Regions from separate parts of the Amphritea sp. GJ51-11 genome, predicted to be linked through region 3. Evidence: predicted binding sites of a transcription regulator. Region 3 holds the regulator's gene; each other region holds the start of a gene.
The links. The regulator sigma-54, encoded in region 3, starts transcription at its own class of promoters, with help from an activator protein. The targets are predictions, from matches to a motif close to TGGCACNNNNNTTGCTNT.

Region 1 (3,703 bases), 1.9 Mb from region 3:
TTTATCGGCTGCGGCGCGAACTTTAAGCATGAGGTCACAGACTTCAGTGGCAAGGAACTGCATATGCGCTTCGGTAGAATCAAAGCTTTCAGTTTCCAGCGCGCTGCTGAGTGCTTCAACAGAGGCCATCATCGCATTGGCGGCTTCGGTAATCTTGTCCGCCGGCGAGAATGCCAGTGCTACACCGGTTGCGGCAATATTCGATAGGTAGTTAATCGCCGCTGGGTAGATAATGGTGGTGGCCATTTCGACAACCAATTTAGCTTCTACTTCAATAGAGAGCACATATTGCTCTGCATAGACTTCGAAGCGGCTCGCCAGCTCTGCCGGTGTAAATACGCCGGTATTAGCGAAGAGGTCGATAACGTCCTGTGATTTGAAGGCGGGTAAAGCGTCAGCAGTCGTTGGGATGTTTTTCAGACCGTGTTCTTCAACCGCTGCTTTATGCCATTCGGAAGAGTAACCGTCACCGCCAAAGATTACTTTGCCGTGCTCTGTCATCAGTTCTTGTAAAACAACAAATACCGCCGCTGTTTTGTCAGAATTTTCCGCCAGTGCAACTTCCAACTTCTCGGCGATCCATTCTAGGGAGTCAGCTAGGATAGTATTCATTGCCACGAGAGGGCCAGAAACAGACTGAGAAGAACCTACTGCGCGGAATTCGAAGCGGTTACCGGTAAAGGCAAATGGAGAGGTGCGGTTACGGTCGCCCGGATCACGATCAAACTTCAGAATCTGGGACAGACCTAGATCCATTTGTCCGCCGGTTGTTGGTACGTGAAGTGCACCGGTTCTGATATCGTCAAAAACTTTTTCCAGCTGATCACCCAAGTAAACAGATAGGATCGCTGGAGGTGCTTCATTCGCTCCTAAGCGATGGTCATTGGCAGCGGAAGCGATAACTGCACGCAATAGCGGTCCAAATTTGTGCACGCCACGAATTACTGCACCACAAAAGAGCAGGAAGTTTAGGTTTTCATTCGGAGTGCAGCCAGGATCAAGCAAATTACCTTGGGTCGAATTGCCTACAGACCAGTTAACATGCTTGCCTGAGCCATTTATACCTGCAAAAGGCTTTTCATGTAACAGGCAGACAAAGCCGTGACGTTTGGCGGTATTCTTCAGCAAAGTCATCAATAATTGCTGATGATCGGAGGCAATATTAGCCGATTCAAAGTACGGTGCGATCTCGAATTGGCCCGGAGCTACCTCATTATGGTGTGTTTTCGCCGGAATTCCGAGACGATAGAGTCTATCTTCCAGATCCTGCATGAAAACCTGCACTCTTTCAGGGATTGCACCAAAATAGTGATCGTCGAACTCTTGGCCCTTGGCCGGCGATGCACCAAACAGTGTTCTGCCTGCGAGCAATAGGTCAGGGCGGGCGTTGGCAAACTTCTCATCAATGAGGAAGTATTCCTGCTCAGCGCCGCAGCTTGAGTTCAGGGTTGCGATCTCTGTTTCGCCCATCAATGACAGTACTTTCTGTGCGGCGCTGTCCATGGCGGCATTTGAGCGTAGTAGTGGGATTTTCTTATCCAGCGCTTCACCGGTCCAAGACATAAAGACGCTTGGAATCATCAATACAGCACCGTTAGCGGTGTGCATCATATAGGCTGGGCTGGTTGGATCCCATGCGGTATAGCCGCGTGCTGCGTTAGTCATTCGCAGGCTTCCGTTCGGGAAAGATGAACCGTCCGGCTCACCTTTAATCAGCAAACTTCCAGTAAATTCGGTGATAGCGCCGCCATCTGAGTTAGTTACAACGAAACCGTCGTGCTTCTCTGCGGTAGCATTGGTCATTGGGTAAAAGATATGAGAGAAGAACTTAGCACCCTTGGACATGGCCCAGTCTTTCATGGCTGCAGCCACTGCGTCAGCCACGGCAGGGTCTAGTTCAGAACCGGTTTGTACTGTCTGTTTGATGGATTTAAAAGCAGATTTTGAAAGCGACTCTTCCATTTGCTGCAGACCAAAAACATCTGACGCCCAGATTTGAGTCAGCGGGGCTGTCATGGTCGTTGTGTATGGTGCTGCGTTAGTGATTTCATTAACCGCACTCAAACGTGTTTCATTTCTGCTCATATTCTTCCCCTTTTTATCCAAATTGTTACAGTGGATTTTTGCTGGTACGGGTTGTGGTAACCCTGATAGTCGAAAACTCAATATTAATGCTTATCTATTAAGCAATAAGCGAACCAAGTTGGTGCTATTTTTGTTTGAGCGCTAAAAATAGTGTTAAAACAGAGGCGTCGCGTTGATGGTGGCATTGTATGGCTGAGCGTCGTGTGTGCGTTATGTCGGTCAGGAGGGGTCAACTGATGACCTCTCCTGATTATTAATGATTAGCTGTCGCTTGGTTGAATCAACGGATTGCGCACAAAGCTAATGGTGGCCACGTCGTGGGTTTGTAGGCTCTGTATGGTCAAGGTGCCGGCGTTAATGATGACTTGGCCGCCGACCTGTAAGGTTTTAACCTCCTGCTTTACAAAGTCACTCAGGCTGGTGCTATCGGTGGGGCCGATGATGATACCGTAGGATCTGAAGACATCTTCTAGCGTAGCGGAGCCTTTCAGCAGTAATTCGGCATCGGGCAGGTCGGTTGCCAAGCTCGGAGATATAGTTGAAAAAATGCAGTCTACGAATCGGCGCAGGCCGGGTTTTAAGACAATAAAGAGATGATCTTCGGCCTCTAGTTTGGTTGAGCCTCTAGGCGGAAATACATCGCTGCCACGGGTGATCATCGCGATGACAGCGCCTTCTGGTAAGGCTAACTGAGAGATCGTCAGGTCGAGCACTTTGGCATTTTGCCCTAAGGTATATCTGACAATTTCGGTGTCAACGTTGGCCAGCGCCGCGATTTCCAATGTTGCCGAGGGGGTCGCGGGAGGTGGCACAATCAGTTTCAATTTTCTTGCCATCCAGGGCAGCGTTGAACCCTGCAGTGTGGCGGAGATTAACACCACGAAGAAGACCACGTTGAACAGCAGGGGGGCTTGAGGCAAGCCAAAGATGAGTGGGAAGATGGCTAGAATAATTGGCACTGAGCCTCGTAGGCCAACCCAGGATACTAAGCCTATTTCGCGTTTGTTGAAGCCAAAGAAGGCCAATAAGGGCGCAACCGCTAGCGGACGGGCGACAAAGATTAACACCAAGGCGATCAGTAATCCTTCGCGCCAAACATGGATCAGCGAGGTGGGGGTTACTAGCAAACCGAGCATCACAAACATGCCGATTTGGCTTAACCAAGCGAGCCCGTCGTGGAACAAGAAAGTGGCCCGTTGATAAACAAAGCGACCATTACCAATAATGACGCCGGTAATAAAAACAGAGAAGAAACCACTGCCGCCAAGGGTAGCTGAAACACCAAAGGAGAGTAATCCACAGGCCGATACCATCACTGGATAAAGCCCCGGTGCCTGTAACGATATGCGGTTAAACAGTTTCACCGCAGGATAGCCGATCGCTAAGCCGATAATGGAGCCAACGCCGATCTGCTGGATGAAGAGTATTAATAACTCAGTGCCGGGCATTGCATTGGTGGTGACCAGTTGCAGCAAGCCGATGGTGAGAAAGATTGCCATCGGATCGTTGGATGCGCTTTCTATTTCTAGAGTGGATTTAAGCCGGGGGCTTAGGTGGATGCCTGCATTACGTAAGATGGTGAATACCGCTGCCGCATCGGTTGAGCCAACAATGGCAC
Region 2 (3,703 bases), 1.0 Mb from region 3:
CCGGAACAGGTTTCGTCCTATCGTAACACGACAGGACTAATCACTACTTATAATCGATATAGGTGTGATTTTCGTGCAGCACGCTGGCCAACACTGCACCTGCCGTAGCAAGAACAGCCAAACCCAGAATAAGCATCATAGCGGTTGGGCTATCCGCAAAGGTAAAGTACGCTTCTGCGCCTTCCCAACTAGTAATAGGACTTGAATTCATAGTCGTTCTCCTTAAGCCGTTGCAGTGGCTGTTACTTTAGTAGCCGGTATTTCAGATGAATATGCTGGCACTGATTCTGGATAAGCTTCCAGAGGTACTTCAACAATATCCAGACCCATCTCTTCCGCTTTAGGTGGTACACGTAGGAAGTTCACTTTCGCCATTACCCAAGACAGACCATAGCCTGGCACGAAGCCGAGTAGAGCCATGACACCGGCACTCATTAGCTGACCTGTGAATGAAACGTCAGGCGCACCTTCGATAACATTCGGGAAACCGCTGGCGAAGATACCTAGACCGATAATACCGATCAGACCGCCCACACCGTGAACCGCAAATGCACCTACTGCATCATCAACCTTAAACTTATTGGTGATGAACTTGTCCGCTAATGGCGCAACAACACCGCCGGTAATACCTAGCAGGAACGCTAGTGGTGGGTAATAAAGATCCAGACCTGGCGCCGCAGAGAAGATACCCGCCAGTGCACCGGACATCATCCAGAAAGGCTGACGAGTAACAAAGTAAGCACCAATAATACCGCCGGAGAAAGCCATCAGTGTATTGAAGCTAACTGCTGACAAGGTAACAGGCGTACCGAAGATAGTCGTCCATTGAGCGCTACCGGCATAGATGATACAGCCGCCGAGGAAACCGAAGAAACCAACAATGATCAGCATCAGACCGATAATGGTCATCGGCATACTATGACCTTTAATATCAACCGGCGTACCATCCGCAAGGAAGCGACCGATACGTGGCCCAAGGTTAATGGTGACACCCAGCGCAAAGAAGCCAGCAACCATATGTACGCAACCTGCTGCGCCAAAGTCATGGAAGCCCCACTCAACGGTCAACCAACCAGTTGGATGCCAGCCCCAGGCCGCGCCCAGAATCCAAACAACTGAACCGAGAATGATCGCCAGAATCAGGAAAGAGCTCATGCGAATCCGCTCAATCACCGCACCGGAGAAAATTGATGCGGTGGTTGCCGCAAAGAGGACAAAAGCACCCCAGAAGATACCACTCGCATTATCGGCTAGGTTCGGCCCCATATTCAAAGACCAAGGCAGACCTGCTGCACCCGCTTCATAATCGGGCGTGAAACCGTTGTACATGGCTAGATAGATCCACCAGCCGAAAAAGAAGAAGGTCGGAATAATAAAGGCGAATGCCAGAATGTTTTTCACACCAGATGCCAGGGCATTTTTCAGGCGTGAAGCACCCATCTCATACGCCAAAAAGCCTGCATGGATAATTATCATTAAACCGGTACACCACCAATAGAATACTTCCATATTGATGGTGCCCGTCATCTCTATCAGAGTTTGTAACTCTGCTAATGTAGGGGCTGTCTGCTCCATTTTGGGAAACCTCTCATCTGTTAAATTTTCTATTGCACAATCGTTTAGAACTGCGATTTAAGCCGTTAAATTTTATTTATCGTTGGTAAACTTTATTTCCCTTCAGGAAATGCATTTTTTATACCACCAGCAATATTTATTATTTAATATCAGTGAGTTAAATAATAAAAACCACTAATTACTCTCTCTTCCTCATCTTTTTATTGACCTTAAATGATGCACCGCACCAAAAAGAGTCTAAATCAGTCGTCACCCTTACATAGGTAATAGGGCTAACCTTGATGGCGTAAATCATAATGACCATCATTGCCTACGCTAAAAACGGATAACTCATCACCGACCCTCTTCGATTACAGGCATCCCCCTTTGAATTAACACCCATCATCCGCGGATGATGAGCGTCCAAACCTTGTTAATCACTCTCATCCATCACGTTATATCAAGCGTTCTAACCGCCCCACGCTGATATAGGTTTTGCTTTTATTAACTTCTGACGCGAGTTCTTTCTGGATCGTAGAACGGTAATGTGGTTGTACGCACCGGAATCCGTTTGCGCTGGCCATCCAGCTGTCCAACTTCCAGTACAGTGCCAGGCTCCGCAAACTGAGGCTCAACACGACACAAAGCGATTTGGCTTTTCAGGCTCGGCGAATAGGTCGCACTGGTCACCACGCCCACCGGGAAACGACCATTAAAGATTGAATCACCGTGGCTAACGGTTTCTTGACTATCGATCATCAGTCCAACCAGTTTTTTTCGACTCAATGGATTTTGAGCTGCAATCGCGTCGCGTCCAACAAAGTCATCGGTCTTGGTTTTCAACGGCACGGTAAAGCCAATGCCCGCTTCAAATGGATTGGTTTCGGCACAGAACTCATGTTCGGCAAAAATAAGCCCCGCTTCTATGCGCAATGTATCCAAGGCATCAAAGCCTAACGGCGCAATACCGAATGGCTCACCGGCCTGCCAAATCGTATCCCATAGCTGCTCGCCCTGATCCGGATGACACCAAACTTCAAAGCCAAGCTCACCGGTATAACCCGTCCGAGAAACCATCACCGGCATCCCATCCGGGCCACCGATGCGACCGGTCATAAAGCGGAACCAGCCTAGCTCAGCAACCGGAGTGCAAGACTCGGCGTTCCAAATAATCTGTTGCAGCAGGTTGCGACTTTGCGGCCCCTGTACTGCAACGTTATGAATCTGATCCGTGGATTCCCGTACCTGTACCTGCAAACCTTTCTCAGCGGCTAATTGACGTAACCAAATACCGCAGTATGAATCACCACAGATCCAACGAAACGCATGCTGCCCTAAACGAAATAACGTCCCATCATCGATCATCCCCCCCGTGCTGTGGCACACCGCCGAATAGACCACTTCGCCAATAGACATCCGTGAGACATTTCGCGTTAACGCATATTGCAGTAGGATTTCAGCATCAGGGCCGACCACTTCAAATTTTCTCAGTGGCGTTAAATCAATCATGGCGACACGCTCACGACAGGCTAAATATTCAGCCCGAGCACCATAATTCTGATATTCTGACGCCACCCAGTAGCCTCGATATTCAGTAAACTGTTTTGTCAGGGCGGATGTGCGGCCATGGAAACCGGTCGGCTTAGTCATACGGGGCTGTTCCTCTGGTGTAATTCGGTAACCCACAGAACGTGGAAATTCACAACGTGCCGGATAGATACGGACATGGATATCGGTGGGGTTCCAGCCATTGGCAGGATCAATATCATCGGGGCAAGCAGACGATGCACAGATCAAATCTCTGTTGGCTTGCAATAAGACATAATCACCTGCGCGCGACCAAGGCTCTTCAAATGCAATCGTGCCGCAATCACCGGCGCTGGTATTAAAAAAGAAATTGATCGCCGGCCAGCCATCCCTAGCGGTAATGCCATAACGACTCAAACTGCGATTGAAATTATCGGTACAGTTTAGGTGGCCAAAGTAACCGCTGTCTTCGTAAAACTTACTGTTACAGGCAAACAGAAAACTATCGTGTCGCCCGACTGTATCCTGCACCACCTCAAGCATGGTTTGTTGCCGCGTATCGACCAGCTTTGAATGCAAGCCAGGCTGAGGCAGTGTTAATCCGTTCAATGTTCGCGTCGCA
Region 3 (3,703 bases):
AGCGAGACATTCGCTGATAAAAACAGAGCGGTGTTGACCTCCCGTACAGCCTATGCCAACACTGATATAACTGCGATTATTTTTTTCAAACAGTGGCAGCCACTTTTCTAGAAAAGCGGTGATGTCAGCGAGCATTTCTTGCACTTCAAGCTGTTGCTCGAGGAATTCTATGACCGGTTTGTCTTGGCCGCTATAACCTCGCAGGTGAGGCAGCCAGTATGGGTTAGGCAAACAGCGCACATCGAAGGTGAAGTCTACATCCAGCGGGATACCGTGCTTATAACCGAACGATTCGAATTGTAATGACAGTTCTTGCTCTTGTCGTTGGGCAATACGCAGTTTAATACTGTCTCTGAGTTCATAGAGTGACAGGTGGGTTGTATCAATACGGATATTGGCTAAATCGGATACCGGTTCGAGTAACTTTTTTTCATAGCTGATCGCCTGCTGTAAACCTTGGGAATCATTGGACAGGGGGTGCTTACGCCGAGTCGTACTGTAGCGTTTTAGCAGGGTTGTCTCTGAACTATCGAGGTAGAGTATTTCGCAGTCTAGTGCGTCTATTTCCCTCAGTTGTGTATAAATATCGGGAAACTGTTTCAGGTTGCTGTGTTGGTTACGGGCATCGATACTGACGGCAAGCTGATTAGGATGGTCTGGGTCGGATAAAATCTGATTGACCAAGTCAGGTAGCAGCGGGGCGGGAAGGTTGTCGATGCAGTAGAAGTTAACATCTTCCAGTGCTTGCAGGGCGGTTGATTTACCTGACCCTGAGCGGCCGCTGATGATAACTAGTTTCATCTGGCTAGACCTGCCTAGCTCCGGTGGCGACAGTGAAGAGTTCTTCAGCTGAGCCCGCGTTTCTAAGTTGCTGACGGAAGGATGCCTGACTGAATAGCTCGGCAAGATTACCCAGCGTTTGTAGATGTTGATCACAGGCTTCGGAGGGCACCACCAGAACGAAGAGTAAGTCGACCGGGCTGCCATCAATGGCATCGAAGTCGATCGGTTCTTTTAACTGAATAAGTAGCGCAGTGGCTTTCTCACACTCATCCAGACGACAATGGGGAATGGCCACGCCTTCACCGATGCCTGTACTGCCGAGTCTTTCACGGCCAAGTAGGCCAGCAAAGATCGTTTCAGTTTCAAGCTCAGGGTGCAGATCGGAAATCTGTTGGCTGGCAATTTCGAGGATACGTTTTTTACTACCCCCTCTAGAGCACAGAGTACTCCAGAGGGCGCTAATAATTCTGAAATTAGCATCGTATAATAGTTACTTGTGAGTTTTCATCTTTTCTTTGTGTTTAATGATCTGACGGTCAAGCTTGTCGATCAACCCATCGATGGCGGCGTACATATCTTCTTGTTCGTCGGAAGCAAACAGCTGACCACCGGCTACGTGAATTTCACCATCAGCTTTTTGGCGCGTCTTCTCAACGCTTAGAGTTACCTGTGCATTGGTGATGTTATCGAAATGCCGCTCCAGCTTCTCAAATTTATTCTGAACATACTCATTCAGGGAATCAGTCAATTCTACGTGGTGACCGGTAATATTGATCTGCATGGTAATCTCCTAGTGTTATTGTACCGGGTTGCCGCCCGGTTCCCATGATAAAAAAAGTCATTAAACTAAACGTTTTCGTTCATTAGAAGGTGGAATGCTAAGCGATTCTCTATATTTTGCAATGGTTCTTCGCGCAACATTGATACCTTGTTCCTCAAGCAGTTGGGCAATCTTGTTATCGCTTAAGGGTTTTGTTGGACTTTCAGCGACCACCAATTTCTTGATGAGCGCCCGAATAGCGGTCGATGAGCAGGTGCCACCGTTCACTGTAGTGACATGGCTGGAGAAAAAATACTTCAGCTCAAATATACCCCTTGGGGTATGCATATATTTCTGGGTGGTCACCCGAGAGATGGTCGATTCGTGCATTTCGACCGCCTCAGCGATATCGTGCAGCACCATCGGACGCATCGCCTCATCGCCATGCTCTAGAAAACCTTCTTGGCGGTGTACAATTTCACGGGTGACCTTCATTAAGGTATCGTTCCGGCTTAATAAGCTTTTGATAAACCAGCGAGCTTCTTGTAGATGGTTTTTCAGATAGGTGTTGTCAGGGCTGGTATCAGCGCGTCGGATCAAATCTGCATAGCCATCATTAATGCGTAGTTTAGGCGCAACTTCCGGATTCAGGCTTACCTGCCAGACACCTTTTTCTTTGTAAACCAGCACATCGGGAATAACATATTCCGATTGCGAGCTAGTGATCATTGAGCCGGGTTTAGGGTTCAGGGTGCGGATCAGGTTGATCGCCTGTAGTAACTGTGGCTCTCGCATCCGGGCTTTGCGCATCAGCTGTTTGTAGTCATGATTACCCAGTAAGTGGATATATTGAGTGACTAGTTTTAGCGCTTCGTTGCGATATTCGGTGTCATTGGGTAGTTGCTGTAGCTGAATGGCTAGGCACTCGCTTAGATCGCGTGCGGCTACGCCGGGTGGATCAAACTGTTGGATGCGTCGCAGTACCGCTTCGATTTCATCCAGTTCAATGCCGTTAAGTTGCTCATCATCCTGCTGATGGAAATATTCCAGGATTGAATCGAGTTCAACGTTGAGATAACCGTCAACATTAATGCCGTCAATAATATTGGTGGCGATCAGTTCGTCGATGGGACTCATCGGCGTGAGGTTTAATTGCCAGTTCAGGTGATCTTGCAGGGTTTCATCCGCAGTGTCATTCGACTCCATCTCCATATCGGAGAAATCATGGGATGATGAAGATGAACTAGAGACCGTCTGATAAGTGTCTTCCCAATTACTATCGGTCGATAGTTCATTGGGAATATCTTCATTCCAGTCGCTATCGGTGGCTTGAATCTCTTCAGACTCGGTGGTTTTGGCCGATGCTGAGACGGATTCATGATTGCTGACTTCTGCATCAGAGCTCGCTTGCTCGGCGGCATTATCTGAAGCGCTATCCTCTTCCGTTACTTCTAGCATCGGGTTCGATTCTAGTGCTTCCTGAATCTCCTGTTGCAGATCAAGCGTCGATAATTGCAGCAAGCGAATCGCCTGCTGTAATTGTGGGGTCATGGTCAGATGCTGACCCATTTTTAGTTGTAACGCTTGTTTCATAGAGAGTCGCTTATATACCTGTTACAGCTTGAATTGCTCACCGAGATAGGCTTCCCTGACCTGCTGGTTGGCAAGAATATCCTCTGGCGATCCTTCTGCAAGAATATAACCTTCACTGACGATGTAAGCTTGTTCGCAAATATCCAGTGTTTCGCGAACATTGTGATCGGTGATTAAGACGCCAATCCCCTTACTTTGTAAGTGCTTTACGGTTTGTTTTATATCACTGACTGAAATTGGGTCAACACCGGCAAAGGGCTCATCTAACAAGATAAAAGTGGGCTCAGTTGCCAGTGCGCGGGCAATTTCAACCCGTCGCCGTTCTCCACCGGAGAGGCTCATTCCCAAACTTTTCGTTAGATGGGAGATATGAAACTCTTCCAGTAGTTCGTCTAATTTTTGTTTACGCTCAGTCCGGCTCAACTCTTTACGGGTTTCCAGAATAGCCATCAGGTTATCATGGACGCTGAGTTTTCGGAAAATGGAGGCTTCTTGTGGCAGGTAACCAATACCTTTTCGCGCTCGGCCGTGCATCGGCTCTTTGGTTAAGTCCAATTGATCAATTTT
Region 4 (3,703 bases), 2.3 Mb from region 3:
CCGCCACCGGTGGTAATAGTGGCACCACTCTGACGTCCTTGATCGATATAGTTACACACTCGTTGTTGCTGTTTCGCCGAGATCAGTGGGCCCATCTGCGTATTAGGGTTTAGGCCTGCTCCGATGGTCATCTCTTCGGCAATGCTTGAGATATCGGCAACGACGTTATCGAAGTGTTTTTTGTGCACATATAAACGTGAACCGGCACAGCATACCTGCCCTTGGTTAAAGAAGATGGCATTGGCTGCACCGGCCGCTGCAGTAGGGATATCGGCATCTTCTAAAACGATGGTGGGGGATTTACCACCGAGTTCCAGTGTCACCCGTGTCATGGTATCCATCGCGGCTTTACCGATGAGCTTGCCGACCTCTGTCGAACCGGTAAAGGTGAGTTTATCCACATCGGGGTGATGAGATAGGGCTGAACCTGCTTCGATACCGGTGCCGGTAACAACATTCAAGACGCCCGGTGGATAACCCGCTTCCAGTGCCAGTTTACCTAGCATCAGGGCGGTGAGTGGTGTTTCATCAGCTGGTTTCAGTACCACGGTACAACCTGACGCGAGTGCTGGGCCGAGTTTCCAGCAGGCGAGTAGCAGAGGGAAGTTCCAAGCGACAATAGCGCCGACCACACCGACCGCTTCCCGACGGGTATAGCCATGGAACTGAGCATCCGGCATAAAGGGCACGGAAACATCAACACTACGCCCCTCGATTTTAGTGGCAAAACCAGCCATATAGCGCAGGAAGTCGATACCCAGACGGATATCCACATGTTCTGCGACGGCGACATTTTTACCATTATCCAGTGTTTCGATTTCAGCCAGCAAGCCCGCATTTTTTTCAATCAGATCGGCGAAGTTCCATAACAGTTTTTGACGATCGACGGGCTTGATACGGCTCCATTCTGAATCTTCAAACGTTTTACGGGCTGTAGCGACCGCTTTATCAATATCCGCTTTGCTGCCACTCGGTACGGTGGCCATCTGTTCGCCATTGGCAGGGTTGATAACCGGTAGAGTGCGGCCATCTTCGGCATCAAGCCATTGGTCGCCGATCAAAAATTTATGCTGACGTTGAATAAAATCTAGCGCTGCTGTCGAAGGGGAGAATTGTGTTTCGCTCATATTTATAAACCTTATTATCGTTATGTTTTTTGTGACCGAGGTCTGAAATCCTATACAGACAATCCGCAACTCAGTGGGATGGCTATTCAGTAGAGTTGCTATCGCAAGGGCTGTGCCAGAGTTATTAAATGCAATTAACTGATTGTTTTATATGCATTTGTTCATGATTTTTAGGCGAGCTTTGACAGCGTCCAACTGTTTTACTCTGAGACAGAGTGTTAAAAAATAAGTCAGTTGGCAGGCTTGTTTGTACGACTGCTGTTCATGGAGGCGGTCAGCGTATAGGCGAGATAAGCGCCCTATATCGGGCGGATCATGGGCTGAGGGGGCAGAGAGGGCGCTGTATTGAGGTGGGTTGTCTTTTAAGGGTTGCTTTCTCGATCAACGATGCGGTGAAAAGCGCAAGGGGTATCTCGATACTGTTACATTTTTGTACAGCGGTGTTACGTAATAAAACACTCGCCAAGCCGTTTATTCCTAGTGGTTTACCCTTATTTCTAGCTAGATGATTGAAAAATATAGAATTATTTCTCTTGGCACACGCCGTGCTACATATCTTCACAGGTTAGAACTATGAGCGGTGTGAGGCTGCCCAATTAAATTAACAACAAAGGAGTCTGGCCTTGATGAAGAATTTTAAACTACCCCGGTTGACGGGTGGGTTTCTGCTGGGGTTGATGTTACCAACAGGAGCCATACAGGCGGCTGATGCTGAAGCCATTATTCAAACGAAGTGTGTGGCGTGCCATACCCAAGAGAAAGCTGAACCTTTGCAGATGAGCCGTATGAGCCATCAACGGAAAACCCCTGAGGGTTGGTTGATGACCATCGCCAGAATGCAGGTGATGCATGGTCTTGAGGTCACCGATGATGAGCGGCGAACCTTGGTGAAATACTTTGCTGATAAGCAAGGGCTGGCACCCGAGGAGACCGAAGGTTCTCGTTATGCCTTAGAACGTCGTCTGACTACCATGGAAAGCTTTGAATCGACTGACTTTGAACAGATGTGTGCCCGATGTCACTCAGGTGCGCGGGTGCAGTTACAGCGCCGTTCGGCGTCTGAGTGGACCCATCTGGTGAACTTCCATTTAGGCCAGTGGCCGAGTCTTGAATATCAAGCCCAGGCACGGGACCGTGATTGGATGGGGCTGGCACTGAATAAGATGGTGCCGGAACTCGCCAGCAATTTCCCTCTGCAATCAACCAGTTGGGATAACTGGCAAAAAGTCACTAAGGTACCCGTGAGTGGTCGCTGGAGTTTTAGTGCACAGATGCCTGTCAAAGGTAATGCCCGTGGCGTGATGACGATCTCTGGCGGTAAAGGGGATCAGTATAAAGTCAGTGTTGATGGCGAGTATGCGGATGGTTCGGCACTGAAGGGTAGCGGTAGCGCAGTGGTTTATACCGGTTATGAATGGCGTGCTAACTTGACCGTCGATGGTGTCAAAATGCGCCAGGTGTTTGCTTTGTCTGCCGATGGTGATGAACTCACCGGCCGTATGTTTGAAACGGTGCATGATGAAGCCGGTATGGATTTCTCCGCGGTGCGTAGCGGTAGCACACCAACACTGCTCTCGGTGCAGCCTAACTATATCCGCGCAGGTAGCACAGAGGTGTTAACGCTGGTGGGAACCGGCTTAGGCAAGCAGATCTCTCTCGGCGATGGTGTGAGCGTAGTCAGTGAAATCTATCGTGATGATAACAAAGTGGTGGTGCAAGCCACGGCTAACAATAAGGCACAACCGGGCCCACGCAAGGTGGATGCGGGTAAAGCGGAAGGCGCCACACTCAACGTCTATAACAAAATTGATCGCATCAATGTCGTGCCTGACTTCACGGTTGCGCGTGTCGGTGGCAATGGCGGTTCAACGCCGAAATATAATGCTTATTTTCAAGCGGAAGCCTGGATGAATGGTGCCGATGGTCAGCCGGGTACGGCGGATGATATGCGCATCGGTTATCTACCGGCTAAATGGCATGTTGAAGCATTCAATGAGCAGGCTGAAGCGGATCGGGATGTTCACTTTACCGGCCGTATGAATGAGAAAACCGGTGTCTTCATCACCGCCGGGGCAGGACCCAACCCTGAACGGCGTATGTCGACCAATAATGCGGGTAATCTCAAAGTCATTGCTGAAGTAATGGATGGGGACAAGGCGCTGAATGCCGAAGGTCAGATGATCGTGACGGTGCAGCGTTGGAATAATCCACCACTGCCATAAGCCGTTCCTGACTAACAGATAAGCGATGTTGTGAACCCGGCAGCATCCTGAAAATAATAATAGTGAGGAGGGTCGTTCTATGGGCGCCCAATTAAATCTGGTAGAGCAAAACTTGCATCTCGTCGCCGTCAGTTCGCGGCAGATGTTGTTCCATATTCCATCAAGCAGCTTGTTTGAGCTGGATGGTTTGACCGCACAGCTCATTGAGTTACTGCGTAACCGGCCAGAGCAGACTGCAGAGCAGTTGATTGGTGAGCTGGCCAACCAGTATCCCACTGCGCAGGTGGCGGAAACGCTGCAAGAGCTGATTGCACTGGAACTGGTGAGTGATGGTTCGCCATTAACGCCTGAAAT

Region 1: a site for sigma-54 is predicted at 2,184-2,201, ahead of AC0L4K_RS15255 (glutamine synthetase III family protein). Genes of this name have one in related genera too.
Region 2: a site for sigma-54 is predicted at 1,684-1,701, ahead of AC0L4K_RS07075 (ammonium transporter). Genes of this name have one in related genera too.
Region 4: a site for sigma-54 is predicted at 1,662-1,679, ahead of peaA (quinohemoprotein amine dehydrogenase subunit alpha). Genes of this name have one in related genera too.

Annotation. Positions count from the first base shown of each region.
Region 1 is NZ_CM147881.1:3,409,794-3,413,496, reverse strand. Features, by position in the region: gene AC0L4K_RS15255 (glutamine synthetase III family protein) at 1-2,085, opposite strand, end outside; gene AC0L4K_RS15250 (potassium/proton antiporter) at 2,346-3,703, opposite strand, start outside.
Region 2 is NZ_CM147881.1:1,625,189-1,628,891, reverse strand. Features, by position in the region: gene AC0L4K_RS07080 (hypothetical protein) at 44-211, opposite strand; gene AC0L4K_RS07075 (ammonium transporter) at 223-1,575, opposite strand; gene AC0L4K_RS07070 (DUF1989 domain-containing protein) at 2,059-3,703, opposite strand, start outside.
Region 3 is NZ_CM147881.1:613,949-617,651, forward strand. Features, by position in the region: gene rapZ (RNase adapter RapZ) at 1-801, opposite strand, end outside; gene ptsN (PTS IIA-like nitrogen regulatory protein PtsN) at 806-1,249, opposite strand; gene hpf (ribosome hibernation promoting factor) at 1,274-1,564, opposite strand; gene AC0L4K_RS02665 (RNA polymerase factor sigma-54) at 1,625-3,136, opposite strand; gene lptB (LPS export ABC transporter ATP-binding protein) at 3,158-3,703, opposite strand, start outside.
Region 4 is NZ_CM147881.1:2,949,534-2,953,236, reverse strand. Features, by position in the region: gene AC0L4K_RS13200 (aldehyde dehydrogenase family protein) at 1-1,127, opposite strand, end outside; gene peaA (quinohemoprotein amine dehydrogenase subunit alpha) at 1,754-3,349, shown strand; gene peaB (quinohemoprotein amine dehydrogenase maturation protein) at 3,429-3,703, shown strand, end outside.